3 regions of the Mesorhizobium sp. M0496 genome follow, and region 3 is predicted to be linked to each of the others. Evidence: riboswitches for the same ligand, from Rfam matches in the RefSeq annotation. Region 3 holds a riboswitch; each other region holds the start of a gene.
The links. A riboswitch is a leader RNA that binds a small molecule or an ion and turns the genes downstream of it on or off. The one in region 3 is predicted to bind cobalamin.
Positions count from the first base shown of each region.

Region 1: another riboswitch for cobalamin. It lies ahead of NKI73_RS07830 (aromatic ring-hydroxylating oxygenase subunit alpha); the one in region 3 lies ahead of NKI73_RS19550 (DUF1636 family protein).
Region 2: another riboswitch for cobalamin. It lies ahead of bluB (5,6-dimethylbenzimidazole synthase); the one in region 3 lies ahead of NKI73_RS19550 (DUF1636 family protein).

Region 1 covers NZ_JAMYRC010000005.1:161,934-172,337, forward strand. Annotated here, with positions in the region: gene NKI73_RS07785 (LacI family DNA-binding transcriptional regulator) at 1-202, opposite strand, end outside; gene NKI73_RS07790 (ABC transporter substrate-binding protein) at 566-1,921, shown strand; gene NKI73_RS07795 (carbohydrate ABC transporter permease) at 2,173-3,186, shown strand; gene NKI73_RS07800 (carbohydrate ABC transporter permease) at 3,188-4,342, shown strand; gene bglA (beta-galactosidase BglA) at 4,347-6,011, shown strand; gene NKI73_RS07810 (ABC transporter ATP-binding protein) at 6,036-7,148, shown strand; gene NKI73_RS07815 (DUF680 domain-containing protein) at 7,226-7,462, opposite strand; gene NKI73_RS07820 (DUF680 domain-containing protein) at 7,542-7,751, opposite strand; gene NKI73_RS07825 (DUF680 domain-containing protein) at 7,821-8,021, opposite strand; cobalamin riboswitch at 8,526-8,727, shown strand; gene NKI73_RS07830 (aromatic ring-hydroxylating oxygenase subunit alpha) at 8,842-10,089, shown strand; gene NKI73_RS07835 (FAD-binding oxidoreductase) at 10,161-10,404, shown strand, end outside.
Region 2 covers NZ_JAMYRC010000001.1:114,589-124,992, reverse strand. Annotated here, with positions in the region: gene NKI73_RS00655 (class I SAM-dependent RNA methyltransferase) at 1-305, opposite strand, end outside; gene NKI73_RS00650 (TlyA family RNA methyltransferase) at 302-1,066, opposite strand; gene NKI73_RS00645 (hypothetical protein) at 1,063-1,197, opposite strand; gene NKI73_RS00640 (sterol desaturase family protein) at 1,417-2,412, shown strand; gene NKI73_RS00635 (GNAT family N-acetyltransferase) at 2,409-3,557, shown strand; gene NKI73_RS00630 (hypothetical protein) at 3,642-3,929, opposite strand; gene dxs (1-deoxy-D-xylulose-5-phosphate synthase) at 4,079-5,992, opposite strand; gene NKI73_RS00620 (pirin family protein) at 6,136-7,056, opposite strand; gene NKI73_RS00615 (DUF2277 domain-containing protein) at 7,097-7,363, opposite strand; gene NKI73_RS00610 (exodeoxyribonuclease VII small subunit) at 7,473-7,724, opposite strand; gene NKI73_RS00605 (histone deacetylase family protein) at 7,728-8,654, opposite strand; cobalamin riboswitch at 8,776-8,954, shown strand; partial or broken gene bluB (5,6-dimethylbenzimidazole synthase) at 9,056-9,637, shown strand; gene NKI73_RS00595 (hypothetical protein) at 9,802-10,404, opposite strand, start outside.
Region 3 covers NZ_JAMYRC010000023.1:40,238-50,641, forward strand. Annotated here, with positions in the region: gene NKI73_RS19525 (NADH-quinone oxidoreductase subunit D) at 1-182, opposite strand, end outside; gene NKI73_RS19530 (NADH-quinone oxidoreductase subunit C) at 183-785, opposite strand; gene NKI73_RS19535 (NuoB/complex I 20 kDa subunit family protein) at 790-1,371, opposite strand; gene NKI73_RS19540 (NADH-quinone oxidoreductase subunit A) at 1,362-1,727, opposite strand; gene NKI73_RS19545 (winged helix-turn-helix domain-containing protein) at 2,048-3,247, shown strand; cobalamin riboswitch at 3,277-3,480, shown strand; gene NKI73_RS19550 (DUF1636 family protein) at 3,519-3,953, shown strand; gene cobW (cobalamin biosynthesis protein CobW) at 3,950-5,002, shown strand; gene NKI73_RS19560 (cobaltochelatase subunit CobN) at 5,021-8,767, shown strand; gene cobG (precorrin-3B synthase) at 8,764-10,281, shown strand; gene NKI73_RS19570 (precorrin-8X methylmutase) at 10,284-10,404, shown strand, end outside.

The DNA.
Region 1 (10,404 bases), on a different contig from region 3:
CGGTCGGCAGGACATAGCCGATCATCCCGGTCTTGCCGGTCGCCAGCCGGCGCGCGCTGGGATTGGGGCGGTAGCCGTGGCGCTTGGCGGCGTCCATGACACGCCTTCGCGTTTCCTCGTTGACCTCAGGATAGCCATTCAGCGCGCGGCTTACCGTAGTCTGCGACAGTGCCAGCATATGGGCAAGCTGCTTGAGGTTCACAAAAACTCTCCATCTCCCTCAAAGCGCTTTTAAATTGAATCGACCCAAGTGCCTCGGGCTTGGGCCATTCGACAACGGACCATAAGCGTGCTTCAGACGTGTTTAAAACAAAAATTGCTGCTGCATTGCCATAAAAGCATGTTGCAGCGCACTTTTCAGGCCGCAAACGCGTCAGATTAAATCGATTAGCCCAGCTGCCTCTTGACTTCCGGCCGATTCAATGGCGAGATCAAAAGGGCCAAAGCGCTTTGGAAGACTCTTCGAAAGGTTGCGGTTCCTTTCTGACTGAGTCACAGTCCTGCGGCGTCGGCGGGCGGAATGGAGGTTCCGTCCGGTGTGTATGATCCACTGGGAGGAATACCGATGAAGAAAATGCTTTTGCTGGGTGCCGCGTTTGCCACGCTCGCCCTGAACGCGCCCGCGCATGCCGAACTGAAATTCAAGCCGGGTGAGGACAAGCGCTTCAACTGGGCCAACTACGAAGAGCTCAAGAAAGTCGACCTCAAGGGTGAGACGCTGTCGATCTTCGGACCGTGGCGCGGTGAGGACGAAGGCCTGGTGCGCGGCGTTCTCGACTATTTCTCGGAAGCCACCGGCGTCGAGATCAAATACTCCTCCTCGGAGAATTACGAACAGCAGATCGTCATCGACACGCAGGCCGGCAGCCCGCCCAACATCGCCGTGCTGCCGCAGCCGGGACTGATCCAGGACCTGGCATCAAAGGGCCTGCTGACGCCACTCGGTGACGACACCGCCAAATGGGTCAAGGACAATTACGGCGCCGGCCAGTCATGGGTCGATCTCGGCACCTTCAAGGATAAGGACGGCAAGCCGGGCTTCTTCGCCTTCCCCTACAAGGCCGACGTGAAGTCGCTGGTCTGGTACTCGCCGGATAATTTCGAGGAAGCCGGCTACAAGGTGCCGAAGACGCAGGAAGAACTCGCTGATCTCGAAAAGAAGATCATCGCCGACGGCGGCAAACCGTGGTGCATCGGCCTCGGCTCCGGCGGCGCCACCGGCTGGCCGGCGACCGACTGGGTCGAAGATTTGATGCTGCGCACCCAGTCTCCGGAAACCTACGACAAGTGGGTTAAGAACGAGATCCCGTTCAACGATCCGGCGGTGGTCAACGCCATCGACATCTTCGGCAAGATCGCGACCGACGACAAGATGGTCGACGGCGGCGCCAAGGCGGTTGCGGCGACCGATTTCCGCGACAGCCCGAAGGGCCTCTTCGCTGTGCCGCCGAAATGCTACCTGCACCACCAGGCGTCGTTCATCCCGACCTTTTTCCCGGAAGGCACCAAGATTGGCCAGGACGCGGACTTCTTCTACTTCCCGCCCTATGCCTCCAAGCCTGAACTGGGCACGCCCGTGCTCGGTGCCGGGACGCTGGCGATGATCACGAAAGACAGCAAGAGCGCCCGCGCTTTCATCGAATTCCTGAAGATGCCGCTCGCCCATGAGATCTGGATGGCCGAAGGCGGTTTCGTGACGCCGCTCAAGTCGGTCAACAAGGAGGCCTATGCCAGCGACGCGCTGAGGAAGCAAGGCGACATCCTCGCCAACGCCTCGACCTTCCGCTTCGACGGTTCCGACCTGATGCCCGGCAAGATCGGCGCCGGCGCCTTCTGGACCGGAATGATCGACCTGGTCGGCGGCAAGTCCGCGCAGGATGTCGCCACCGACATTCAGAAAAGCTGGGACGCCATTAAGTAGGCAAGCCGCCGATTGTTCGGCTGGACGTTTGAACTATCGATCCTGACTGGATCCGGGCCCCAGGGGCCCGGATCCAACCGGCGGCCCGTGCCGCGGCGACTATCATGAGCACACAGACATCCGGCATGAAGCGCGACCAGCAAAGAGGAAGACCTGTCTTGCCTGGCGATGGCGCTCTGAACAACTGAATCGGCGCATCTCACCGCCCTGACCGTTCGGCCTTGGCTAGTGATGCGCAGGGGGAGGGACCCATGGCGGCTCAGATTTTCTCGGCCATATTCGTCATCATCGTCGGGGTCGGCGGTTGCGTCGCCTATTTCTGGGGCGCCAACAAACTGGTCGACCTGATATTTCCATCGCGTGGTGTCGCTGGCGCCGCGGCTATCGACAATCTGCGCCGGCAAGGGCTGGTCCGGCCGTGGCTGTTCGTCGGTCCGGCGATGATCATCTTGACCATCTACCTGATCTATCCGGTGGTCGAGACGCTGCGGCTGTCGTTCCTCGATCGCGGCGGCGTCAATTTCGTCGGCTTGGCCAACTATCAATGGGCCTTCGGCGACCGTGAATTCCGCAACTCGATTCTCAACAACATCGTCTGGCTGGCGGTGGTGCCGGCCGCCTGCACCTTCCTCGGGCTGATCATCGCCGTGCTGACCGACAAGATCTGGTGGGGCACGATCGCCAAGAGCCTGATCTTCCTGCCGCTGGCGATCTCCTTCGTCGGCGCCAGCGTGATCTGGAAATTCATCTACGAATATCGCGGCGAGGGCCAGACGCAGATCGGCATCCTCAACGCCATCATCCAGCATTTCGGCGGCCAGCCGCAGGTCTGGATATCGCTGCCGTTCTGGAACAATTTCTTCCTGATGGTGATCCTGATCTGGATCCAGACCGGCTTTGCCATGGTCATCCTGTCCTCAGCCTTGCGCGGCATTCCCGAAGAAACGCTGGAAGCCGCCGTCATCGACGGCGCCAATCCATTCCAGATCTTCTGGAAGATCATGGTGCCGCAGATATGGGGCACCATCGCCGTCGTCTGGACCACCATCACCATTCTGGTGCTCAAAGTGTTCGACATCGTGCTGACCATGACCAACGGCCAATGGAACAGCCAGGTCCTGGCCAATCTGATGTTCGACTGGATGTTCCGTGGCGGCGGCGATTTCGGCCGCGGCGCCACCATCGCCATCATCATCATGATCGCGGTCATTCCGATCATGGTCTGGAACATCCGCCAGGCGAACAAAGAGACGGGAGGACATTGAGATGGCCGTTGCGACCGGAAATTCCTTCGCCAGCCGCTTTGGCGTCCACATTGCAGTGCTTGTCTTCGTCGCGATCTGGACCATACCGACGCTCGGCATCCTGGTCTCCTCGCTGCGCGACAAGAACCAGATCATCGCCTCGGGCTGGTGGAACTCGTTCGCCAGTTCCACCCAGACCGAAGCCGGCCGGCTGCCGGCCGCCTCGACGCAGGTCGAAAAGGACGGCAAGTTCGTTCTCGAGGGCAACATCTTCGGCGACGGCGCCAAGCGCAACATCAGCGCCTTCGGTGTCAAATCGGCGGCGCCAACGCAATATCCCGCTGGCACTTCGGCGGATCTCGGCGATGGCGTGACCTTGCAGCTGAATGAAGACGGCAGCTTTGTCATGCAGTCGCCCAAGGCCTTCGAAGGCGATCGCGGCCAGCGCATCTACTATGCCTCGTCGGCGCCACCGAAATTCACCACCGAGAACTACAAGACAGTCTTGTTTTCCGAGGGCATCGGGCGGTCGTTCATGAATTCGCTGACCGTCACCATCCCGGCGACCGTCATACCGATCCTGATCGCCGCCTTTGCCGCCTATGCGCTGGCCTGGATGCGGTTTCCCGGCCGGGCGCTGCTGATCGCGGTCATCATCGGCCTGCTGGTTGTGCCGCTGCAGATGTCGCTGATCCCGCTCTTGAAACTCTACAACGGTGTCGGCGCTTTCTTCGGCATGCCGTCGAAGACCTATCTCGGCATCTGGCTGGCGCATACCGGCTTCGGCCTGCCCTTCGCCATCTACCTGCTCAGAAGCTACATTGCCGGCCTGCCGCGCGAAATCATGGAATCGGCGCGCATCGACGGCGCCAGCGATTTCGAGATCTTCGTCAAGATCGTCTTGCCGCTGTCGTTCCCGGTGCTGGCCTCGTTCGCCATCTTCCAATTCCTGTGGGTATGGAACGATCTGCTGGTGGCGATGGTTTTCCTGGGTACAGAGGCAGACCAGATCGTGCTGACCGCCAAGCTCAATGCGCTGTTGGGCTCACGCGGTGGCGACTGGGAGATTCTGACGACATCGGCTTTCGTGACCATCATCGTGCCGCTGATCGTCTTCTTCTCGCTGCAGCGCTATTTTGTCCGCGGGCTGCTTGCCGGCTCGGTGAAAGGAGGCTGAGACGATGCAATCCGCTTTGAAGGCCAGCTCGAAGCCTGATCTCGCCATCGATAGCGACTGGTGGCGAGGTGCGGTGATCTACCAGATCTATCCGCGCAGCTACCAGGACTCCAACGGCGACGGCATTGGCGACCTCAAGGGCATCATCGGTCGCCTCCCCTACATCGCGGCACTCGGTGCGGACGCCATCTGGATTTCGCCGTTCTTCAAATCGCCGATGAAGGATTTCGGCTATGACGTCACCGATTACTGTGACGTCGATCCGATGTTCGGCACGCTGGCCGACTTCGACGCGCTGACCGCCGAGGCGCACAGGCTGGGCTTGAAGGTGATGATCGACGAGGTGCTGTCGCACACCGCGGACAACCACCCATGGTTCAAGGAAAGTCGGTCGAGCCGCACCAACCCCAAGGCCGACTGGTATGTCTGGGCTGACGCCAGGCCGGACGGCACGCCGCCCAACAACTGGCTGTCGATCTTCGGCGGCTCGGCCTGGCAATGGGACACCAGCCGCCAGCAATATTACCTGCATAATTTCCTGTCCGAGCAGCCCGACCTGAACTTCCATAACCATGAGGTCCAGAACGCGTTGCTCGACGTCACCCGCTTCTGGCTGGAGCGTGGCGTCGACGGTTTTCGGCTCGACACCATCAATTTCTATTTCCACAGCCAGGGCCTGGAAAACAATCCGCCGCTGCCGCCGGAAGAGCGCAACGACCAGACCGCACCAGCGGTCAATCCCTACAACTATCAGGACCATCTCTACGACAAGAGCCGGCCCGAAAACCTCGGCTTCCTCGAGCGGTTCCGCGCCCTGCTCGATGAATATCCGGCAACCGCCGCGGTCGGCGAGGTCGGCGATTCGCAGCGCGGACTGGACGTGGTGGCTGCCTACACGGCCGGCGGCAAGCGCGTGCACATGTGCTACTCCTTCGACTTCCTGGCGCCGGAAAAGATCAGTGCGGCCAAGGTCCGCTCGGTGCTGGAATCCTTCGGCAAGGTCGCCAGCGACGGCTGGTCGTGCTGGGCCTTTTCCAACCACGACGTGATGCGCCCGGCCTCGCGCTGGGCGGCCGGCGAATCCGACCCGACCGCCTATCTCAAGGTCATCTCGGCGCTGCTGATGTCCTTGCGCGGTTCGGTCTGCATCTATCAAGGCGAAGAGCTTGGGCTCGGTGAAGCCGACCTCCAGTTCGAGGATTTACAGGACCCCTATGGCATCCGCTTCTGGCCGGAATTCAAAGGCCGCGACGGCTGCCGCACGCCGATGGTGTGGGACGGCAGCACCAAGAATGGCGGATTCTCCTCGGCAAAGCCCTGGCTACCGGTGCCGACCAAACATCTTTCGCAAGCGGTCAATGTCCAGCAGGGCGACGAGAATTCGCTGCTTGAGCACTATCGTCGCTTTCTCACGTTCCGGCGTGCCCATCCGTCGCTCGTCAAGGGTGACATCACCTTTATCGAAAGCGAGGGCGACACCGTTGCCTTCACCCGCCGCGCAGGCAACGAGCAGCTCGTCTGCGTCTTCAATCTGGGAGCCGGGCCAACCAAGGTTGACCTTGGCAGCCGATCGCTGCAACCTTTGCCCGGGCATGGATTTTCGGGGCAGGCAAGCAGCGGTTCCATCGAGCTTGGCGGCTACGGCGCCTGGTTCGGGCGCGTCGACTGAATTTCAAATCACTGGAGGAAACCAATGGCCGATGTCACGCTAAGGCAAGTGAAGAAGTCCTACGGCAATCTGAACATTCTCCACGGCATCGACCTCGATATCAAGTCGGGCGAATTCATCGTCTTTGTCGGTCCGTCGGGCTGCGGCAAGTCGACATTGCTGAGGTCGATCGCCGGGCTCGAGGAAATCACCTCCGGCGAGCTCAGAATAGCCGGCGAGGTCGTGAACGACGTGCCGCCATCCAAGCGGGGCATCGCCATGGTGTTCCAGTCCTACGCGCTGTACCCGCACATGACCGTTTACGACAACATGGCGTTCTCGATGAAGATCGGGAAGGAGAACAAGGCCGAGATCGACCGGCGCGTGCGCCAGGCGGCGGAAATCCTGCAGCTGACCAAATATCTCGACCGCTTGCCCAAGGCGATGTCGGGCGGACAGCGCCAGCGCGTCGCTATCGGCCGCGCCATCGTGCGCAATCCGAAAGTGTTCCTGTTCGACGAGCCGCTGTCGAACCTTGACGCCGCACTTCGCGTTGCCACCCGCATCGAGATCGCCAAGCTCAAGGAATCGATGCCCGCCACGACCATGATCTACGTCACCCACGACCAGGTCGAGGCGATGACGCTGGCCGACCGCATCGTTGTGCTCAAGGACGGCCATATCGAACAGGTCGGCACGCCGATGGATCTCTACAAGAAGCCCGGCAATCTGTTCGTCGCCCAGTTCATCGGCTCGCCGGCCATGAACATCCTGCCCGCGACCATCGACAAGACCGGAAATCCGACTGTCGTCAGCCATGTCGGCGGGCGCAAGGCAACCGTGCCGATCACGACGCCTGCTTCGGCAAAGGGCGCCGCAGTGAGCTTCGGCGTGCGGCCGGAGGATTTGATCATCGCCAGCGGTGCGGACTATCTGTTCGAAGGGACGGTCGACTATGTCGAGCAGCTCGGCGAGGTTCAGCTTGTCTATGTCGACATCGGCCGCGCCGACCTGCCGTTGGTGACCAAGCTGCCTGGTAATGTCGAAGTCAAGCGTGGCTCGACATTGCGCTTGAGCGCCAATGGCGAAGACCTGCATATCTTCGATACGGATGGGCGGTCCTTCGCGCTTCACGAAGCGGAAGCAAAGGCAGCCTGATACGGAACCATCTCGACGGTCAAAAAAAGAGCGGCGGGCAAGGCCCACCGCTCTTTTCTGGACATCGGCTTCGGCTGTTAGCGACCGAAGAGGTTCCGGTCGCTGCCCTGAGGGGCGGACTTCGATACATCGCCCGACGAATTGAGCAGCTTGTAGATGGGCGATTCGCTCTTGCGGATCGAGCCCGTATGCGAAGTGTCGACGTTGACGGTCGCCTGCTTGTTGATGTCGGTTCCGCCAACGTTGTCGTTGCGGGCATAGGCGCTGCCGGCGGCAATCAGAACAGCGGCGGCAGTAAGAACAATCTTCTTCATTTTTGATACTCCGTATTTTCGAATTCGATGCGGCGGGTTAACCCGCCGCATCGCTGTCTGATGTTGGTTTGGTCGGATGTTAGTTGTTGCCGAACAGATTGCGGTCGCTGCCATGGTTGACAGGCGCCTGCGTGGCCGGCTCCGACTTCTGGGTGGAAGCCGTGTACGAGCTGTCGGTGGCGGTGGTGGCAGGCTGGTTGGCGCCGTTGGAGCCAAAGTTGTCGCTGCCTGCGAAGGCGCTACCCGAGATGGCGAGAACCGCAGCGGCAGCAAGAATGATCTTCTTCATTTCAAGTCTCCTGATTTCTGAATTTCGCCAGAGCGGCGGGCAAGCCCGCCGTCTGCCGGTAATCGGCTTTTAGTTGTTGCCGAAGAGATTACGGTCGCTGCCCTGGGCAGGCGTCTGAGCAGCCGGTTCCGACTTCTTGACCGAAGCCGTGGACGAGCTGTCGACAGCAGTGGCTGCCGCGGCGTTCGAACCGTAGTGGTCGCTACCATTAGCGAAGGCGCTGCCCGAAATCGCCAGAAGGACGGCGGCAGTGAGAATGATCTTTTTCATTTTATGTACTCCAGTATTTTTCCCGTCCGTCTAGCGGCGTGTCTTGGGAAGAAATCGCGTCGTTCGGACAGCCCCGATGTGGGAGGGCATCCTCGCCTTTTCCAATCACGAAGTTGTTTCGTGTGGACCATGAGTCCGCCACTTGAAATTGTGCCAAGGGCTTCTACACACCACTTTTTACTTATATTTTTCAATGATTTAAGAAAAACCGCCCGCTTGATCACCAACTGTTTCGAAGGTCCGGCGTTCACACCGTCCTGCACGCACCGTCAACAGAAACGAACCGTTCGGTTCGATTTTAGAAAGAGCTAATAGTCACTTTTCGAAACTGTTAACTTTTTTGGCCCCGGGTGAGGGGTCGGTTTCGAGGAGATTGCAGATGGAAATGGCCGCCGCGGAGATAGGATTTCAGCTCTGCAATCGCCAACCGGAACGTTTCGCATCCGTGTCGCGCCGCATGGATACGATGTCGTTTTCATGCCGATGGCGCGCCCGCGATCGTGGTTAGATCATATCATCTCAGGTGCCGCTTCGTGACGACGAGGCGGAGAATTGGGAAGCCGGTCAGAATCCGGCGCTGCCCCCGCAACGGTGGTGGAGTTCAAGTCGCAACGGGAGACCACTGGGCAACTGCCTGGGAAGGTGTCGCGATGGTCCGCAAGGACAACTCCAGAGCCCGGAAACCAGCCCGAGATCATTGAACTCGACTGATCGCGGTGGGCGGTCAAGAGGTGGATAGTGCATGTCCGGCGCATCGCCGGCCTGCGTCCAATCCTTCCTCCGTCACCACCAGTTCAGTCCTTAGAAACGAGGACAGGACATGGAAACTCGCAACGACATGCTGAGGCTCTTGAACAGCCGCCGGCAAGGCTTTTCGCTAGAACAGCCCTTCTACACCGATCCGGACTACTTCAAGCTCGACATGGAGCTGATCTGGTATCGCGACTGGCTGTTCATTGGCCACGATTGCGAGCTGCCGAAGCCGGGCAGCTACATCACGGTGCAGATCGGTGACTATCCGGTCGTCCTTGTCCGCGACCAGCAAGGCAAGATCAACGCCTTCCACAATTCCTGCCGCCATCGCGGCAGCCGCGTCTGCAATACCGAGAGGGGTACGGCGGCAAAGCTCGTCTGCCCCTATCACCAGTGGACCTATGAACTCGATGGCCGCCTGCTGTTTGCCCGCCAGATGGCCGACGGTTTCGACAAGAGCGAGTTCAGCCTGAAGCCGGTCGCCTGCGAGAGCGTCGGCGGCTACATCTTCATCTGCCTGGCCAGGGAGCCCGCCGATTTCGCGCCGATGCGGGCGATGATCGAACCTTATCTTTTGCCGCACCGGTTGCGCGAAGCAAAGATCGCCTTCGAGAGTACGATCATCGAGAAGGGCAACTGGAAGCTGGTCTGGGAAAACAATCGCGAGTGCTATCACTGCGTCGCCAATCATCCCGAGCTGTGCAAGACCTTCCCCGAGGCGCCGACCGTAACCGGCGTCAACGGCGCCGACAGTGACCCCGAAATGGTCGCGCATTGGGCCAAATGCGAGGCATCAGGCCTGCCGAGCAAATTTCGCATCGATCCGGCCGGACAGTACCGCGCCACCCGCGCGCCGTTGCTGCGCGATGCCGTCAGCTACACCATGACCGGCAAGCGGGCGGTGAAGAAGAACCTCTCCGACACTGTCTCCGCCGACCGGATCGGCACCTTGATGCACTATCACTACCCGACGACCTGGAACCACATCCTCATCGATCACGCGGTGACGTTCCGGGTGCTGCCGATCAGCGCCACGGAAACGGCGGTGACGACGAAGTGGCTGGTGCACAAGGATGCGGTCGAGGGGGTCGACTACACCATCGACGATCTCACCCATGTCTGGACCGAGACCAACGACCAGGACCGTCGCATCGTCGAGGAAAACGCCTTCGGCATCCTGTCGCCCGCCTATGAACCAGGCCCCTATTCGGAGCTGCATGAGGGTGGCGTGATCCAGTTCGTCGAATGGTACGCGTCGTTCATCGGCCCGCGCCTCGCCGAAGGCGGCCGGCCGACCCTGCGCAGCGTCGCCTAGCGCATGTCGCCCAAAATGCGCAGCGGCCTTGGGATCATGCACAAAACAAAAGAGATAAGAGGATGAATGCGATGACGGATCTTGGCCTCTATCGCCATCTCGACCAGATGACGCCCTGGAACGACCGGCTGCAGGTGCTAGAAGTGATCGGCGTCAGCGACGAAGCGCCTGACGTCAAGACCTTCACCTTCCGCTCCGACAACCAGACCTGGTTTCGCTACAAGCCGGGCCAGTTCTTGACGCTGGAGCTGCCGGCCGCGGACGGGCCGCTGATGCGCACCTACACGCTGTCGTCCTCGCCATCGCGGCCGTTCT
Region 2 (10,404 bases), on a different contig from region 3:
ATCTCGCAATCGATGCCTTTGCCCTTCAGGGCGTGCGCCACCTTTTCGCGTTTCCACTGGCGATAGGCTTCAGCTTCGAAATGCTGGAGGGCGCAGCCGCCGCATTCGGTGAAATGGCGGCAGGCGGGATCGATGCGCAGCGGCGAGGCTTCCAGCACCGCCATCAGCATGGCGCGATCCCTTTCGCGCGCGGCGGTGACGATCTCGCCAGGCAATGTAAAGGGAATGAACAGATCGCCGTTCTCGGTCTCGGCGATGCCGTCACCCTGGGCGCCAAGTTTCCTGATGCTGAAGCGCGCGCTCATCGATCCTTGATCCCACCGAGCAGGAATTCGCGATTGCCGTCGCCGCCTTCGATCGGCGACAAATGCAGCCCGAGCGAGCGCCAGCCGGGAACGGTGTCGAGCCAATCCTGCAGCAGGCCGGCGACACGGGAGGCGTCGTAGGGGTCTTTCAACAGACCACCCTTGCCGATCGCTTCGCGACCGGCCTCGAATTGCGGCTTGACCAGAAACATGGCCTTGGCGCCAGCCTTCGCAAGGCCAAGCGCCGGCGGCATCGCCAGTTTCAACGAAATGAAGCTGACATCGGACACGATGAAATCCGGAATACGACCGCCAAGATCGGCGGCTGTGAGATCGCGCGCGTTCAGGCCCTCAATCACCGTCACACGCGGGTCTCGGCCGACATCAGGGTGCACCTGACCATGCCCGACATCGATCGCGGTGACATGAGCCGCGCCACGCTCCAGCAGGACCTGAGTAAAGCCGCCGGTCGAGGCGCCGATGTCGAGCGCCTCGCAGCCGGCTGGATCGAGGTTGAAATGGTCGAGCCCACCGATCAGCTTGAGTGCCGCGCGCGACACATAGCCTTGCGCCGGATCGTCGATGGTAACAAGGCATTGCGGCAAAACACTCTGGCCCGGCTTGCGGGCGAGGACACCGTCGACCGTCACTGTGCCGCGTTCGACCGCGTCGCGGGCACGCGAGCGGCTGGCAAACAGCCCGCGCTGGACGAGCAGGTCGTCGAGCCGCTGGCGGGTGCTGGCTGGCAGAGGCGAATTCATCGGCCTTCATGGCGAAAGCCGAAGACGATGGCAAGGGCGCCAACCGGACATTGCGGGAGGTATTCGTCACCCACTCCAACCATCATCCCAGCAATATTGGGCTTTGAGACGATGGTGGTTAGTTCTGTCACGCCCACTATCCTTTGAAAACTACACTCGTTGAGGCGCGTGACTGCCGAAGCATGAGGCGCGTGACTGCCGAAGCATGAGGCGTCGCCGTTTGCAGATCACTGCCCCGAATTCCAGAAATCTCATAAATTGTTAACCTATTTTCGTCGCATTTGCTTGAGGACTAAATGTTATGACTGCGACAGCCCGCAAAACGGGATGAAGAGGCGTCAATCTTGGAAATGGCCAGCGATATCGTCTACAAGGTGCTTGACCGGATTTCCGGCGCCGGCCTGCTGGCGACCGGACTTCTGTTGTTGACCGCTTTGGCCAGCGCCCTCGTCGCCTATTGGCGCACGGTCGAGAAAAAGAGCTGGAAAGAATTCTTCGAGTTCGCGGTTCCGCACGAGGTGATCACCCATCCCTCGGCGAGAGCCGATCTTTTGTTCTGGGTGACGAGGAAGGCCCTCATGCCATTCCTCATGCTGCCTGCCGGCATCGTCTTCGTCGGCGCCGTCGGCTATGCGACGAACTGGCTGCTCTCGACGCTGCTATCGATCCAGCCGCCCCTGATCGAGGGGCCGGCAGGGCCGGTGACGGTGACGATCTTCACCGTCACGATGCTGCTCGCCTACGACATCTCGTATTATCTCTATCACGTCGCCCAGCACCGCTATCCGGTGCTCTGGGAACTGCACAAGGTGCACCATTCGGCCGAGGTGATGGTCGGCATCACCAAGGACCGCGTCCACCCGCTCGACGAATTGATGAACCGGGCCTGGGACGGCGTCATTCCCGGCATCTGCTTCGGCATCTGGTCGCTGGTGTCGCTGAACCTCGTCGAGCTGACGGTCTTCGGCGTCAACGTCTACATCATACGCAACATCCTGATGATGGATTTCGTCAGGCACACGCATTTCAAGATCTCGTTTGGGCCGCTGAACAACCTGATCTTGTGCCCGCACTGGCATCAGTTGCACCACAGCACCGACCCACGCCACTACGACAAGAACTTCGGGCTGCTCTTCTCGTTCTGGGACCGGCTGTTCGGAACCCTATGCGTTCCCAGACCCGACGAGGACTTCAAATTCGGGTTGATCGAACGCAACGTGCGCGACTATCAGTCGCTCGCAGGGCTCTATGTCCTGCCGCTGAAGCGGATGTGGGGGCAGATCGCCAGACACTTTCGAACCGACAAGCCGGAGCCACGGCAATCCTCGCAAAGGGCCAAGCCTTGAACGGGCCTGTCGTGTGCCGGCTGCCGCGAACGCACCGGATCGAAGTCGCAACGTCGGATGCGCGCCTGGCAGAAATCGCGCCCGCCTGGGCGGCGCTCTGGCAACGTGCCGGCGGCCTCGTTTTCCAGCATCCGGACTGGATCTCGGCCTGGTGGCGCACGACGCCGCATCAGGAGCGACGCAGCCTCAGGATCGGGCTGGTCTGGAGCGACGAGCGGCTCGTGGCCGTCATTGCGCTCGCGACCTTCAGGCGCTCCGGCATCCGCGTCCTGGAATGGGCGGCGAAAGACCACTGCGATTATGGCGATGTCCTGCTTGCCCCCGATTGCGACCCGCAGATCCTGCGGCAGCTCTGGCAACGCATTCTCGACGATGGCGGCTTCGACCTTGTCTATCTGAATCGTCTTTTGCCCGATGCCCGATTGCCAGCCCTGCTCGGCTCCGCTCCCGCAGGCCACGGCACGATCTTGCAGCCAAACCACCGCAGCGAGGTCAGCTATCGTGTCGCTGGCGCCTGGCAAGGCGGCGCGCAATGGTTCGAAAGCCAATCGAAAAAAGCCCGGCAAAACTATCGCCGTGGCCGCAAATTCATGGAGGAAGGCGGCGCGCTGCGCTTCCGCCTGATGGAGGCGCACGAAGCCCGCGAGCCGGTGCTGGAGCGCGTCGCGGCGCTGAAGCGGCTATGGCTGGCAAAGCACGGCCGCGTTTCGGATCTCTTCGACGAGGGCTCCGCCGCTCTGGCGGCGCTGGTCTCCGTTCTGGCCGGGCTCGGATTGCTGCGTATCTTCGTGCTCGAACGCGAAAACGAGATCATCGCCATCTCGATCAATTTCGAGCAGCATGGAACGATGATGGCTTTCGTCACAACCTATGCCCCGGCCTTCGAGCGTGCCTCGCCGGGCATGGTCCTGATGATGGATTACATTCAGTGGTCGCTTGACCGGGGCTTGACCACGATCGACTTTCTCTGCGGCGGCGAGGATTTCAAGCGCCGCTTTGCGACGCATTCGGTGACCTTGTCATCGGTGCTGGGTGGGCGAAGCCTGCGCGGACGCCTCGCCGTGGTGGCCGACCGCGCTCGCCACGCCGCGAAATCCTGGCGCTCCGGGAAACCGGCGAAAGAAGCGGAGCTGGCGGAGGAGTAGCCTCTTCAGATCGCCGATGGGCGGCATGATAGACCGCTTCCGATCATACCCTCTCAAGCAGCTGTAGGCTTGCTGGCTTCCAATTTAGAAAATGGTTCGCGAAACCTGCCGTTCCACGGCGGGCGACAGACCGTCGCCCGGCTTGCCCGTGGCTTCCTCGCGTGAGCGTTCGGTCACAGCCGCCGGCGCTGCTACCGGCACGACCACAAGCTGCGGCACCTGCTTGTAGGAAAAGCCGCCGCGGATATCGCCCATCTTGCCGGCGACGATGCCCATGGCCGCCTTTTCGAGGCTGCGATCATAGCGCGTTTCGGCGGCGGCCGGCGCGGCGATGACAGCGCAAAGCGCTACGCCGCACAGAAGCGTTTTCATTGTTGTCGTCTCCCTGCCTGATCAACGATCTAGCAGGGCGCCGTTGAAAAACGGCCAAGAGACACGGTAAGCGAAAAGCCAAACGTCAGCGTAAACAATGGTTTAACATCGTTGACCGACGAACTGAATCAAGTCTTTGAGACTTTGATTCAGGCACGCTGGGCGTGGGTGCTGTGCCCGAGCGCGACGAAGACCGTGCGCACGATGCCGGCTGCGTCCAACCCGGCATCGGCATACATTTTCTCCGGCTTGGCGTGGTCGGTGAACGCGTCGGGCAGAACCAGCGGACGCACCTTCAGCCCGCTTTCCAGCAGACCTTCGTGAGCGAGGAATTGCAGCACGTGGCTGGCGAAGCCACCGACGGCGCCCTCCTCCACCGTCACCAGAACCTCATGCGAGCGGGCCAGCCGCCGGATCAGATCTTCGTCGAGCGGCTTGGCGAAACGGGCATCGGCGACCGTGGTGGAAAGCCCGGCGGCACCTAGCTCCTCGGCGGCGATCAGACAATCCTGCAGCCGCGTACCGAAGGACAGCAGTGCTACCTTGGTGCCCTCCTTGACGATGCGGCCCTTGCCGATTTCGAGAACCGAGCCGCGCTCCGGCATGTCGACACCGACGCCATTGCCGCGCGGATAGCGGAAGGCGATCGGACCCTCATCATAGCTCGCCGCGGTGCGCACCATGTGGCGCAGTTCCGCCTCGTCGGCAGCGGCCATGACTACGAAACCCGGCAATGTCGCCAGGAAGGTGGTGTCGAAAGCGCCGCAATGCGTCGCGCCATCGGCGCCGACGAAGCCGGCGCGGTCGATGGGAAAGCGCACCGGCAATTTCTGGATCGCGACATCGTGGACGACCTGATCGTAAGCACGCTGCAGGAAGGTCGAATAGATCGCCGCGAACGGCTTGTAGCCTTCGGTGGCAAGGCCTGCCGCGAAAGTCACCGCGTGCTGTTCGGCGATGCCGACATCGAATATCCGCGACGGGAATGCTTCGCCGAACAGGTCGAGACCGGTGCCGCTCGGCATGGCGGCGGTGACGGCGACGATGCGGTCGTCCGCGCGGCCTTCTTGAACCAGGCTTTCGGCGAACACCTTGGTGTAGGCCGGTGCGTTGGCCGGCGCCTTGGCCTGCGCGCCGGTGATGACATCGAACTTGTTGACGCCGTGATATTTGTCGGCGGCGGCTTCCGCCGGCGCATAGCCCTTGCCCTTCTGGGTGACGACATGGATCAGCACCGGGCCTTCGCCATTGTCGCGGACATTTTTCAGGACCGGGATCAGATGCTCCAGATTGTGACCGTCGATCGGGCCGATATGATAGAAGCCGAGTTCCTCGAACAGCGTGCCGCCGGTGACGTAGCCGCGCGCATGCTCGACCGCCCGGGTGATCGCACGATCCGCACGCTTGCCAAGATAGGAGGTCAGTTTCTTGCCGAAATCGCGCAGGCCGACATAGGCCTTGCCCGAGGCCAGACGCGCCAGATAGGCGCTCATCGCGCCGGTCGGCGGCGCAATCGACATGTCGTTATCGTTGAGGATGACGATCAGCCGCGCATCGAGCGCGCCGGCATTGTTCATCGCCTCATAGGCCATGCCGGCCGACATCGCGCCGTCGCCGATGACGGCAATGACATTGTTGCGGCCGCCGGAAAGATCGCGAGCGGCGGCCATGCCGAGGCCGGCCGAAATCGATGTCGAGGAATGGGCGGCGCCGAAGGGATCGTACTCGCTCTCGGCGCGGCGGGTGAAGCCGGACAGGCCACCTTCCTGGCGCAGTGTGCGGATGCGGTCGCGGCGGCCGGTCAGGATCTTGTGCGGATAGGCCTGATGGCCGACATCCCAGATCAACCGGTCCTCGGGGGTGTTGAAAACATAATGCAGCGCCACCGTCAGCTCGACCACGCCGAGGCCGGCGCCAAGGTGGCCGCCGGTGTGGGAGACGGCGTCGATCAGTTCGGCGCGAAGCTCGGCTGACAATTGCGGCAGCTCGCTTTCGGCAAGCGTGCGCAGGTCGGCCGGGATGCGGACCTTGTCGAGAAGCGGCGTATGCGGCGTTGCGTTCACGGGTGCTCAGGCTTTCTGTTCATTGGCGGGATAGGCCGCCAGACAGTGAAAGTAAATGCGTGCCAGTGACGCGGATTGGGCCTGTCTCTTTGTTTGGGCATGATCTCTTCCGAAAACCGGTTCCCACTTTTCGGGATCATGACCTAGCCTTCAGGTAGCGGAATGTATTCTTTCTCGTCGCCAGGAACGATATCGAAACGGCCCGTCTTCCACTCTTCCTTGGCCTGTTCGATGCGCTCCTTTGATGACGAGACAAAATTCCACCAGATGTAACGCTTCGAGCCGAGCGAGGCGCCGCCAAACAACATGAAATGTGCCCCGGTCTGCGACGACACGACGATCCCATCACCCGGCCGGAATACCAACAGCCGTTCGGCCGGGAAAACGTCGCCCGAAATCGAGACCTCGCCTTCCAGTGTGTAGATCGCTCGTTCTTCCGCATCGGCCGGGATCTTCACGCTGGCGCCTGGCGCCAGGCGCAGATCGGCATAAAGCGTCTCGGAGTCGGCCCTGACCGGGGACCGCAATCCCTGGAAATCACCAATGACGATGCGCCCGCTGACGCCTTCGGCGTCGATCTCGGGCAGCCGAAGCACTGCGGTGTTCTCGAACACCGGAGCCACTTCTTCCTTGCCGTCCGGCAATGCCAGCCATGTCTGCAGGCCGGAGATCGACATCGGCGCGCCGCGCAGTTCCTCCGGCGTACGCTCGGAATGAACGATGCCGCGGCCGGCGGTCATCAGGTTCACGTCACCGGGCTGGATGACCATTTCGGTGCCCAGCGAATCGCGATGCCTGATCCTGCCATCGAACAGATAGGTGACCGTCGACAGACCGATATGCGGATGGGGACGGACATCGAGCGCCTGGCCGGCGCGCAGGATCGCCGGGCCCATGCGGTCGAAGAAGATGAAGGGTCCGACCAGCCGCCTTTTGGCGGTCGGCAGGGCGCGGCGCACCTGGAAACCGCCAATATCCTTCGCATTCGGGATGACCATCAGTTCGATCTGGTCGCTGGCGAAGGCGTCGCCGACTTCAGGGTCTTTCCCCGGGAAGAAGCTCATGAACTCTCCTTGTCAGCGGGCAATGCCTGCCCTGGCCGCGTCAGGCAAAGCGGATCGCCGCCTTTGCCCGCAGTTTGGCCGCCACCTCTTCGCGATTGCGCGGATGCTGGTGGGTTTCGAGAGAATCGAGCAGTTCGCGCGCCGATGCCGCGATGGCTTCGACCGCGTGGTCGAAGGCATGCTGGTTCTGCTTCGAAGGCCGCGTCGTTCCGCTCAGCTTGCGGACGAACTGAAGGGCCGCATCGCGGACTTCGTCATTGGTTGCAGGCGGATCAAAATTGAACAGGGTCTTGATGTTTCTGCACATCGTTTCCGTATCTCCTCTTGTCCTGGAGCGCTTTCAATCGGGATGCGTTCTATCCTCGATCATGATCATGTCCAAAAACCGGTGAGGCAAGACCATCGTTCGGACTGCCTCAATCCGCGTCAAGCGGCTCCGTTCCAACCGGCTTGCCGTCGCGCGACAGCCTGATCTTCTCGACCTTGTCCTCGGCGGCCTTCAGCAGCCGGTCGCAATGCGCCTTCAGTGCCTCGCCGCGCTCATAGATCCGGATCGACTGGTCGAGCGGCACGTCGCCACGCTCCAGATCATCGACGATCTTCTCCAGCGCGTCGAGTGCCTGTTCGAAGCTCATCGCCTTGACGTCTTCGTTGGTCTCACCAGCCATCATTCATCCTTTCATCAGTCGCCCGACATGGGCGGCGACCGAAAATGCCAATCCCTGCAGATCGTAGCCACCCTCGAGCAGGCTGACGAGCCGGTTGCCGCTGTGGCGCGCCGCGCGCTGCATCAGCTGGCCGGTCGCCCAGTCGAAATCGTCCTCGGTCAGGTTGATCTCGGCCAGCGGATCGCGGTGGTGCGCGTCGAACCCGGCCGAAATGACGATCAGGTCGGGCGCGAAATTGTCGAGCGCCGGCAGCACGCGCGACAGGAAGGCATCGCGAAAAACCTCGCTGCCGGTCTGCGGCGCCAATGGTGCGTTAACGATATTGCCGGCGCCGGTTTCGTTTTTTGCCCCGGTGCCGGGATAAAGCGGCATCTGGTGCGTAGAGCAATAGAGCACCGACGGATCGTCCCAGAAAATATCCTGCGTGCCATTGCCGTGATGCACGTCCCAGTCGACGACGGCAACGCGCTCGACGCCGTGTTTCTTCTGCGCATAGCGCGCCGCGATTGCCGCGGTGTTGAACAGGCAGAAGCCCATCGCCGTGGTCTTTTCGGCATGATGGCCGGGTGGCCGCGCGGCGACGAAGACATTGTCGGCGCGGCCTGCAAAGACGTCGTCGACGGCGGCGTTGGCGGCACCGATCGCGGTGATCGCCGCCTGCCAGCTCTTCGGGCTGGCAGTGGTGTCTGCGTCGATGCGCGCAATCCCCTCGTCGGGAATGGCGGCCCGCACGCGGGCGACGAAATCGGCGGGATGCGCGTAGAGGATGGTGGCCTCGTCGCCTTCCGGCGCCTGGATACGATCGAGCGCGGCAAAGGCCTCGTCATCGAGCACGCGATCGATGGCGCGCAAGCGGTCCGGCCGTTCGGGGTGGCCGGGTGGCGTGAGGTGCTCGAGGAAGATCGGATGGGTGTAGAGACGAGTGGTCATCGTCCTAATCTAGTGACCCGGATCGACAAAGGCCATGCGCAGGCGGCTGATGACTGGGGAAAATCGCGCCTGCGTCCATTCGTGTCGCCGCAGGCATTGGCGTCGTCTGCGCTTCGGCGTAAGGTCCCCGCCACTGCCTGGTGCCCGTGCAAACGGGAGAATCGGGAACACGGTTGAATTCCGTGGCGTGCCCAACGCTGTAAGGGGGACCGCGCCGGTATACGCCACTGTCGATGACGGGAAGGCACCGGACGCGGGTTGATCCCGAGCCAGAAGACCGGCCTGGCAGGCATCGTCATCCGCATGGTCAGGCGGACGACATCAGAGCGACGTGCGTCCACTTGGACGCACAAAGTACGCTCTGACCGTTTGAAACTGCTGCAATCGCAAGGGGACAAGCGATGCCGGAACACATGACCGCTGCTGTTGGCAATGGATTTGAGCAGAATGCGCGCGATGCGGTGTATCGCGCTATGTTCACACGGCGTGACGTGCGCAGCCATTTCCTGCCCACCACGCTTGATGATGAGGTGCTGGCGCGGCTGCTGCTTGCCGCCCACCACGCGCCGTCGGTCGGCTTCATGCAGCCTTGGAACTTCATAGTCATTCGCGATGCCGAACGACGGGAAAGGGTGCGCGACCTGTTCCTGACGGCACGCGAGCAGGAATTGCCGGCAATTGAGGAAGACCGGCAGGCGCTTTACCGCAAGCTCAAGCTGGAAGGCATCTGCGAAAGCGCGCTCAACATCTGCATCACCTGCGACCGCCAACGCTCGAAGGGTTCGCCGTTGGGACGCTGGCACAATCCGGAGATGGACCTCTACAGCACGGTCTGCGCGGTGCAGAATTTCTGGCTGGCGGCACGCGCCGAAGGCGTCGGCGTCGGCTGGGTCAGCATCATCGAGGCGCAGGCGCTGAAAAGCCTGCTGTCAATTCCCGATCATGTGACGCCGGTCGCCTATCTCTGCGTCGGCCGCGTCTCGGAGTTCGCGCCAAAGCCCGACCTCGAAACGCATGGCTGGGGACGGCGACTGCCGCTACCGGAGCTGATCATGAGTGAGACGTTTTCCGGGCAAGGTGAAGCGTTGCTCAAATCGACCGTGGCGCGCCTCAACGCTGTTGCTGCCGCGCCGTCGAGCCTCGCTGATCAGGGTGTCGCGCCGGCCGGTCCCCAGCGCGAGCCGCCGAAGGAGGCCAGCGCCTTGTCCTTGAGTTCCCTGAACTTCGACGACGCCTCAGCCAGCCGGGCGTCCCAGGCCGGATCTGGCACCTGGCCCGCAATAGTCTTGAAGTAGACCTGCATCAGGCAAGCGATGGCGAAAGGCTCGATGAAGGCCGCCTTGAAGGCCCAGGCGAAGACGATGGCGAGCACGAAGGCCCAGCCCGCCAATTGCCCTGGCATCAGGAAAAGAATGGCGGCGGCCGGCGCCAGCATCAGCAGGAAAATGACGAACGACACGCCCCACATGATGACTGCCAGCCAGACGGCATTCTTGACCATGACCTTGCCGTTCTGGGCATAGAGCACGACGCCCTGGCGCGCCGTCTCGAACGGCGCGGACGAATTGATGCGTATGTTGTAGCCGAGGATGATCTCGTCGACATAGGTCAGCGACAGGCGGATCACTGTGTTGACGAAGGAGATCAGGCCGCTCAAGCCCGGGATCGGCAGGAAAGCGGCGATGCCGCCGAGCAGGCCGGTGATGGCGCGGATGGCGCCCTTGACCAGCTGGTCGACGACGAAAAGGAT
Region 3 (10,404 bases):
GCCTGCAGATAGGTCTTGGCCTCGATCAGCTTTTCCGTGCCGCGATGCAAGAGCCCGATATGCGGATCGACGCGATCGACGACTTCGCCGTCCAGCTCCAGCACGAGGCGCAAAACGCCATGCGCCGCAGGGTGTTGCGGGCCGAAATTGATGTTGAAATTGCGGACGGAGGTTTCAGCCATTTACTGCTTTGCCTTCTCGTCACCCGGCAGGACGTAATCAGTACCTTCCCACGGCGACAAAAAATCGAAATTGCGGAATTCCTGCTTGAGTTCCACAGGCTCGTAGATGACGCGCTTGGCTTCGTCGTCGTAGCGCACCTCGACGAAGCCGGTCAGCGGGAAATCCTTGCGCAGCGGGTGGCCTTCGAAACCGTAGTCGGTCAATAGGCGGCGCAGATCGGGATGGCCCGAGAACAGCACGCCGTAGAGATCGTAGGTCTCACGCTCGAACCAGTCCGCACCAGGGAACACGCCGGTGATCGACGGCACCATGGTTTCCTCGTCGGCCTGCACCTTGACGCGGATGCGCACATTCTGCTTCGGCGACAACAGATGGTAGACGACGTCGAAGCGCTTGGCGCGTGACGGATAGTCGGCGCCGCAGACGTCGATGATCGAGATGAACTGGCAGCGCGCATCGTCGCGCAGGAAGGTCATGACCTCGACCAGATCGCGCGGCTCGACGCCAATGGTAAGCTCGCCATAGGCGATATCAGCGTCATTCACGCGGTCGATCAGTTTCTCGCCGAGATAGGTCGACAGTTCGGTCAGGGATGCGGTCATGGATTTACCGTTCGATCGTGCCGGTGCGGCGGATCTTCTTCTGCAAGAGAAGAATGCCGTAAAGCAGCGCTTCGGCGCTCGGCGGGCAGCCGGGCACATAGATGTCGACCGGCACGATGCGGTCGCAGCCACGCACCACCGAATAGGAATAGTGGTAGTAGCCGCCGCCATTGGCGCAGGAGCCCATCGAGATGACGTAGCGCGGTTCCGGCATCTGGTCGTAGACCTTGCGCAACGCGGGCGCCATCTTGTTGGTCAGCGTGCCGGCGACGATCATGATGTCGGACTGGCGCGGAGACGCGCGCGGCGCGACACCGAAGCGCTCGCTGTCATAGCGCGGCATCGAGGTGTGGATCATCTCCACCGCGCAACAGGCGAGACCAAATGTCATGAACATCAGCGAACCGCTGCGTGCCCAGGTGATCAGCGCTTCCGTCGAGGTGACGAGAAAGCCCTTGTCGGCCAGCTCGTTGTTGATTTCGAGGAAGAAGGGATCGTCCTGCCCCACCGGCCTGCCGGTGTTGGGATCGATGATACCTTTGGGCTTCGGCGCGACGAGGGTGCCTGAACTGTCGTTCAATCCCATTCCAGCGCTCCTTTTTTCCATTCATAGGCAAAGCCGATGGTCAGCACCGCCAAAAATACCATCATCGACCAGAAGCCGAGCATGCCGATCTTCGAGAACGACACCGCCCACGGGAACAGGAAGGCTACTTCCAGGTCGAAGATGATGAACAGGATCGACACCAGGTAGAAGCGGATGTCGAATTTCATGCGGGCGTCGTCGAACGAGTTGAAACCGCACTCGTAGGCGGAAAGCTTTTCGGGATCGGGGTTGCGGTAAGCCACCAGGAAGGGTGCGGCCAGCAGCGCCAGGCCGACAACCAGCGCCACGCCGATGAACAGGACGATGGGCAGATACGAACTTAGAAGTGCGTTCATACTCGGCTTTCCGTTGGCGCCAATCCACGTTGATTACAGCACCGGACCCTAATGCGGAAGCGTGACAGTTTAACCGCTGAACCGTTTTAAGGGCCTATGCTGCAACGCGGCGAGGGTTAGCGCAGCACTTCCAGCGAAGCAAGTCAAACCTTGTTCAAAACACAGTGCTGGACGGCATATCGCGGCAAACTGGTCCGATCCGCTCCTGTTTGATTTCCTTCGCTTTTTACTCCACTTTTCTCTCCTGACATGGTTGCCGCCAAAACCCTGCTAGCATGAACCGGAATCACCCATCAAATCGCCCTCAGAGTGACGCCTGCATGAAGGAAAAGATCTCGCTCCCCATGGCCCGGCGCATTGCGCTTGCCGCCCAAGGGTTTCTCGATCCCCGCCCGACCGGCACACCGAACCGCCGGCACTTCGCCCGCGTATTGGCCCGCACCGGCCTGCTGCAGATCGATTCCGTCAGCGCGGTGGTGCGCGCTCATTATATGCCGCTCTATTCGCGCCTTGGCCCCTACCCGTTCGCTTTGCTCGACAATGCCGCGGTCACGCGCAAGCGCACGGTGTTCGAATATTGGGCGCACGAGGCTTCCTTTCTGCCGGTCGAGACTTACCCGCTGATGCGTTGGCGCATGCAACGCGCCGAGCGCGGCGACGAGATGTATCTGGGTCTCGCCAAATGGGGCCGCGAGCACGCAGCCTATATCGAAGAGATCTACCGCCAGGTCGCCGAGCGTGGCCCGATCGCCGCCTCCGCGCTCGAGGGCCAGAAGGGCTCGGGTGGTTGGTGGGGCTGGAGCCATGCCAAGCATGCCTTCGAATGGCTGTTCTGGGCCGGTCGCATCACCACGGCGCACCGTCGTGGTTTCGAGCGCTTCTATGACCTGCCCGAGCGCGTGCTGCCGCAGGCGATCCTCGATCTACCGATTCCCGCCGCCGAGGACGCGCACCGTGAATTGCTGCGCATTTCCGCCCGTGCCCACGGCATCGCGACATCAGGCGATTTGCGCGATTATTTCCGCCTGTCGCCGGCCGATATGAAAGGCCGGCTGGAGGAACTGGTTGAAACAGGCGAGTTGCTGCCGGTGCGCGTCGAAGGTTGGGACAAGCCGGCTTATCTTCATAGAGACGCCCGTGTGCCGCGCAAGATCGAGGCCCGCGCCCTGATGGCGCCGTTCGATCCGGTCGTCTTCGAGCGGTCGCGCACGGAGCGGCTGTTCGATTTCCACTACCGCATCGAGATCTACACGTCGGCCGACAAGCGGCAATACGGCTATTATGTCCTGCCGTTCCTGCTCGGCGACAGGATCGTGGCGCGCGTCGATCTGAAGGCCGACCGGCCTGCCGGCATCCTGCGCGTCCATGCGGCCTATGCCGAGCCCAAAGCGCCGCCACAGACTGCCGCTCAGCTCTACCAGGAACTGAAGCAGATGCAGGGCTGGCTCGGCCTCGAACGCATCGAGGTGACCCCGGCCGGTGACTTGGGTCCGGCGTTGGCCGACCTGACCGTGTCGTAAGCTCGCGTTGACACCGCCGCCTGCAAAAGCCTAAATCCGATACAGACGGTCTCTTCTCTTCAACGAGAGGAGCCAAGAGGGAATGCGGTGCGGGACGAAATCCCAAATCCGCGGCTGTCCCCGCAACTGTAAGCGAAGAGCCAAGGCCGAAAGCCACTGGGAGTTCCCGGGAAGGCGGCTACCCAAGGCGATGACCCGCGAGCCAGGAGACCTGCCGTCTGCGACTAAGAATCCGATCGCCCGGCGGGTTTCCGGGCAAGGAGCACGATCTTTGGACCATGACAGCAGTTTTTCGGCTGGCACAGCGGATGTTTCGTCCGGCCATGATGATGCGTTGGCCGGCGTCACCGTCATCGTCTGCGCCTCCTGCCGCGATGAAACCGGCTCCGACGCCCATCCCCGCGCCGGCGAACTGCTGGCGGACGACACGCGCCGCGCCGCATCGGGCGACAATATTCGCATCCGCAGCGTTGAATGCCTCGGCAATTGCAAGCGCCGTCTCAGCGCCGCCATCCTGCGCGACGGTTGCTGGAGCTACGTCTTTGGCGATCTGACCACGACCAGCGGCAGCGATCTCGTCACCGGCGCAAAACTCTTCGCCACCTCGACGGACGGTCTCATTCCATGGCGCGGCCGTCCCGATAGCCTGAAGCGCGGCCTTGTTGCCCGCATCCCTCCGCTCGACCTGTTGAAGGACTTGAAATGACCGCTCCAGATTCGTCTGCCAACCTCTCCCGCGTTCCCTGCACCGTCGTCACCGGTTTCCTCGGCGCCGGCAAGACGACGCTGGTCCGCCATCTCCTGGAAAACGCCGGCGGCAAGCGCATTGCCATCATCGTCAACGAATTCGGCGACATCGGCATCGACGGCGAGATCCTGAAAGGCTGCGGCATCGACACCTGTCCGGAGGAAAACATCGTCGAACTGGCCAATGGCTGCATCTGCTGCACCGTCGCCGATGATTTCGTCCCGGCGCTCGACCAGATCCTGTCGCTGACGCCAAAGGTCGACCACATCCTGATCGAGACTTCCGGCCTGGCTTTGCCCAAGCCGCTGGTCCAGGCTTTCCAGTGGCCGAGCGTGAAGAGCCGCGTCACCGTCGATGGCGTCATTGCCGTGGTCGACGGGCCGGCATTGGCCGAAGGACGCGTCGCCAACGACATGGACGCCTTGCAGGCGCAGCGCGCTCAGGATGAGACGCTCGACCACGACGATCCGGTCGAGGAGGTGTTCGAGGATCAGATCGCCTGCGCCGACCTGATCATCCTGTCCAAAAGCGACCTGATGGACGCCGCCGGCACTGCCCGCGCCAACGCCATCATTGGCGAACACTCCGCCCGCGCGGTGAAGATCGTGCCGACGTCGCATGGCAAGGTCGATCCTTCCGTACTGCTCGGGCTCGGTCTCGCAGTCGAGGACGACATCGAAAACCGCAAGTCCCATCATGACGGCGCCTTCGACCATGAGCATGACGACTTCGACACGTTCATCGTCGACATTGCCTCGATCGCCAATCCCGATGAGCTTGCAAAGCGCGTCGCCGCCGCCGCCGAAGAAGAGAACGTGCTGCGCGTAAAGGGCTTCGTCGAGGTCGGCGGCAAGCCGATGCGGCTCTTGCTGCAGGCCGTCGGGCCGCGCGTCAACCACTACTATGATCGCGCCTGGACGGCGCAGGACGACCGCCGCTCGCGCCTCGTTGTCATCGGCCTCAAGGGGCTGAACCGCCCGGCGATCGAGCGTATACTTGCCGGCTGATTTCGGACACGGGTTGCGATGCACATCCTAACCACGACATCCGCCTCGCTCGACGATCTCGCCGAGCCGGTCGATCTGCGGCAGACGCCGGCGGATATCGTGGCCCTGTCCTTCACCGACAGCGACCTCGCCGGCCTTGCGGCCGCGTGGAAGGCCGACGCCGGCCGGCTGCCCTCGATGCGGCTGGCCGCCCTGCGTGATCTGCGCCATCCCATGTCCGTCGACCTCTGGGTCGACAGCGTCGCCCGCCACGCCAAGATCATCCTCGTCCGCATCCTCGGCGGCTACGACTGGTGGCGCTACGGCTGCGACCAGCTTGCCTCGATCGCTCGCGAACGCGGCATAAAACTGGCTCTGCTGCCCGGCGAGAGCCATGACGAGGACCTAAGGCTGATCGAAGCCTCGACGCTGCCGCGCGAGGAGCTTGACGGCCTGCTCGATTATTTCCGCGAGGGCGGCCCGGCGAATATGAGCGCGCTGGTGCAAAGGTTGGCGCGGCTGGCGGGACAGGATGAGCCTGTCGTCGAGCCGGTCGCGGTCCCGAAGGCTGGGTTTTACGAGCCCGCACGCGGAGTCGTGGAGAAGGCGGACGCATCGAATGTTGGCGTTCCTTCACACCCCCCTCTGTCCTGCCGGACATCTCCCCCGCAAGGGGGGAGATCGGATTTCATCAAAGCCGGCGCTTCTCTCGCTGAGGCATCTACAACCTCGACAATTGGCGAAACCGCCGATGACAGAGCAATCTCCCCCCTTGCGGGGGAGATGTCCGGCAGGACAGAGGGGGGTGTGACGGAACTCGACGTTGACAACGTCAACGCCCCAGTCGTGCCCATCCTGTTCTACCGTTCGATGCTGCTGGCCGCCGATGTCGCGCCCATCGATGCGCTTTTTGAGGCGCTGCGGCAGCGTGGTCTACTCCCGGTCCCTATCTTCGTCTCCAGCCTCAAAGACCCAACGTCACTCGCCTTTGTCGAAACAGCGCTCGCCTCCCTAAAACCCGCCGCCATCATCACCGCGACCGCTTTCGCATCCGGCGCGGAGCCCGGCATCGAAACCTTGTTCGACCGCGCCGGCGTGCCTGTCTTCCAGGTCATCGTCGCCACCACCCGCCGCGATATCTGGGAAAACAACCAGCGCGGCCTGGCGCCCGCCGACCTCGCAATGCATGTCGTGCTGCCCGAGTTGGACGGCCGCATCCTCGCCGGCGCAATTTCCTTCAAGGGTGAGAGCGAGATCGACCCGGCACTTGGCCACCGCGCCTTCGCCAACCGGCCGGAAGCGGATCGTGTGGCGCAGGTGGCTGACCGTGTCGCGGCCTTCATCCGCCTGCAGCAGACGCCACGCGCGGGGCGCAAGCTCACCATCCTGATCCCGGATTATCCGAGCGCCCCCGGCCGCACCGGCTATGCCGTCGGCCTCGACGTGCCGTCCAGCGTGCTCGCGATGCTGCATGACCTGAGGGAACAGGGCTATGGTGTTGACGGGATTCCGGAGACGCCGCGTCGGTTGCTGGATTTGCTGGCGCGGAGCAATGATGGGCTGGGGCTGGATGACTATCTCGACTTCTCCAAGAGCCTGCCGGTTGCGGCTATCGCTGCCGTAGAAGCTGCATGGGGCAAGGCAGAAGAGACAGGTTTGCGCGAGGCGCCCCCCTCTGTCCTGCCGGACATCTCCCCCACTTGGGGGGAGATTGGCGGTTCAGTTGCCGGCTCCCTTCCTGCAACGTTTGAGATTGGCGAAAGCGCAGATGACCGCTCAATCTCCCTCCTTGTGGGGGAGATGTCCGGCAGGACAGAGGGGGGCGCCTCGCGCAAACCTTCGCTATCAAGCAAGAAACACTTCCCCTTCCGTGCCGCCACCTTCGGCAACGTCACCGTGGCACTTGCCCCCGATCGCGGCCGCTCCGCCGACCGCCGCGCCGACTACCACGACCCGACGCTACCGCCGCGCCATGCGCTGATCGCCTTCGGCCTATGGCTGCGCAAATTGCTGGGCATCCACGCGCTGGTCCATGTCGGCGCGCATGGCACGCTGGAATGGCTGCCGGGCAAGACGGTCGCGCTTTCGGAAAACTGCTTTCCCGAGATCGTCACCGGTCCCCTGCCCGTAATCTATCCCTTCATTGTCTCCAACCCCGGCGAAGCGGCGCAGGCCAAGCGGCGCATTGCCGCCGTCACCCTTGGCCATCTGCCGCCTCCGCTTACCGGCGCAGGGCTGGACGAGAACCAGCACAAGCTGGAACGGTTGGTCGACGAATACGCCCAGGCCGACGGGCTCGACCGCCGCCGCCGCGACCGTCTGGCCAAGCTGATCGTCGAAACCGCGCAAAAGACCGGCCTCGCTTCCGAAGCCGGCGTCGCCAGAACCGACGCGCCCGATGAAGCGTTGCGCCGCATTGACGCCTGGCTCTGCGACCTCAAGGATTTCGCCATCAAGGACGGATTGCATATCTACGGTCGCGCCCCCGATGAGGAGCCCGACGCCATGCGTCGCCAAAGCGCTGACGCCGAGAAGACGGCGCTACTTGCGGCGCTCGATGGCCGCCACATCAAGGCCGGTCCGGCAGGCGCGCCCGCGCGCGGCCGTTCCGACGTCCTGCCCACCGGCCGCAACCTCTTCACGTCGGACCCGCGCACCATGCCGACGCCGACCGCCTATGATCTCGGCAGGGTGGCGGCCGAAGAAGTCGTGCGCGGCTATATGCAGTCGCATGGCGACTGGCCGCGCTCGCTGGTCATCGACCTCTGGGGTTCGGCGTCGCTGCGCACCGGCGGCGAAGAGATCGCGCAAGGGTTGGCGCTGATGGGCTGCCGGCCGCAATGGGATTCTGCGACCGGCCGTATCACCGGCATCGAAGTTCTGCCGCCGGCCACGCTCGGCCGGCCGCGCGTCGACGTCACCTGGCGTATCTCCGGCCTGTTCCGCGACATGTTCCCGACCCAGATCGCGCTGATCGATGCCGCCGCCAACGCCGTTGCCGCCCGCGACGAGGACGATTCGGAAAACCCGCTCGCGGCGAGGACCCGCACTGACGGCAAGGTCAGCCCGCGAATCTTCGGCACCTCGCCCGGCACGTACGGCGCCGGCGTCGAGTATCTCCTGTCCTCCGGCGACTGGGCGGCGCGCGAAGAAATCGGCCGCGCCTATCTCGACGCAACATCGCACGCCTATGGCGGCGCAGAGGGCGAAGGCGTCTCCGCGCCCGGCGCCTTCGAGGGCCGCATCGCCGAGGCCGATCTTCTCGTCCACACCGGCGACGACCCCGGCCGAGACATCCTCGAAGGCTCCGCCGACGTCGCCTTCATCGGCGGCTTTTCGGCAGCCCTGGCGGCGCTTGGCAGGAATGCCGACGTCATCGTGCTCGACACCACGGACCCGCAAAAGCCGAAGCCGCGCTCAGTCGGCGAGGCCGTATCGCGCGTGGTTCGAGCCCGCGCCGTCAATCCACGCTTCATTGCAGGCCAGATGCGCCACGGCCCGCGCGGCGCCTCCGAATTTGCCGAAACCGTCGACCGGCTGGTTGGCTTTGCCGAAACCACGCATGCGATATCGGGCACGCTGATCGAGGCCGTGCATGACGCCTATCTCGGCAATCCGGCTGTTCGCGCCTTCATCCTGCGCGAGAACCCCGCCGCTGCGAAAGTCATCGCCGAACGCTTCCTGTCCGCGCGCCGGCGTGGCCTCTGGCATCCCCTGCGCAATTCCATCGACGACGACCTCGCTGCCCTGATTGCTGAGGCAGAAGCGCTGGGGGTGGCGGCATGAACGCCTTCTCACGCCGCGGTGCCTGCCCGGCCCTGTCGGCACCGATGCAAACCGGCGATGGCCTGCTGGTGCGGCTCAACCCGGTCGCGGAAGGTCTATCTTCTGGAGGATTGTCGCCCAAGCTTCTGATCGGGATAGCCGAATCCGCTTTGCGGCATGGCAACGGCATCATGGAAGTGACAGCGCGCGGCAGCCTGCAGATACGCGGGCTGACGGCGGAAAGCGCGCCTCTGCTGGCAACAGAGGTCGACGCTCTGGGCATTGCGGTGCGCACCGGCGTGCCTGTAGAGACTGGGCCGCTGGCCGGCATCGATCCGCAGGAGGTAGCCGATCCCCGGCCGCTGGCGGAGCGGATCAGGGTGGCGGTCGAAGAGGCTGGGCTGACGGCAAGGCTGGGGCCGAAGGTTTCGGTCATTGTCGACGGCGGCGGGCAGCTTGGGCTGGATTCGGTGACGGCCGATATCAGGCTGAAGGCGGTGCGAGCCGACAACGACATCGTTTGGAGCGTATCGGTTGCCGGCGACGGCCGAAACGCGAAGGTGTTGGCAAAAGTCGATGCGGATACCGCGAGAGACATCGCCGTCGCTGCACTGAGGATGGTCGCCGAAAAAGGTCGCGAGGCGCATGCAAGGGATTTGTCGGAGAGGCAATTAATATCTCTCGAAGGTTGGCATTCTGTGGCGCCCCCCTCTGTCCTGCCGGACATCTCCCCCACAGGTGGGGAGATCGGCCGCTTCGGCGCTTCGCCCCCTCTCGCATCGTTTGAGATTGGCGAAAGCGGAGACAAGGGCGACATCTCCCCCCTTGTGGGGGAGATGTCCGGCAGGACAGAGGGGGGCGTCGTAGAGCGCAATCACCGGCCAATTGGCCTTTTCAATCTCAACGCCGCCATCGCCCTCGGCATCGCCCTCCCCTACGGCAGCATGCCGGCAGAGAAGATCATCGACCTCGCCCAAAGCGCTCTCGCTCTCGGCACAGCCGAAATCCGCCTCGCCCCCGGCCGCGCCTTGCTTCTCCTCGGCCAACCAGCAGCTGCCAGCCAGCCCCTCCAAGACGCCGCCGCCACCCTCGGCTTCGTCACCTCCTCCGCCGACCCACGCACGCGCATTGCCGCTTGTCCTGGCACGCCGGCCTGCGCCTCCGGGCGGATCGCCACGCGCGACATTGCCGAGACGATCGCCGCTGAAAACGCTGACATCCTCGACTTCACCCTGCACGTTTCCGGCTGCGCCAAGGGCTGCGCCCATCCAGGCAAGGCAGCCCTCACTCTGGTCGGCGGCGAAAACGGAGCCGGACTTGTCGTGAACGCGACGGCAAAGGCCCTTCCTGCCGGCTACAGGCCGGGCTATGACGCCGCGCGCGGCATCGGCCGCGTCGCGGCAATGATCCGCAGCGCACGATATCAAGGCGAAACCGCCGCCGCTTGCCTGACAAGGCTCGGGCCGGTCGCTATCGCCGAAGCTTACCGACAGGCCCGAACTTACCAACAGGCCCGAACTTACCAACAGGAATGAGCATGGCCGCCTACGACTATATCCATGACGGCACGGCGATCTACGAACGCTCCTTCGCCATCATCCGCGCCGAAGCTGATCTGTCGCGCTTCTCCGAAGCCGAGGCCGATGTCGCCGTCCGCA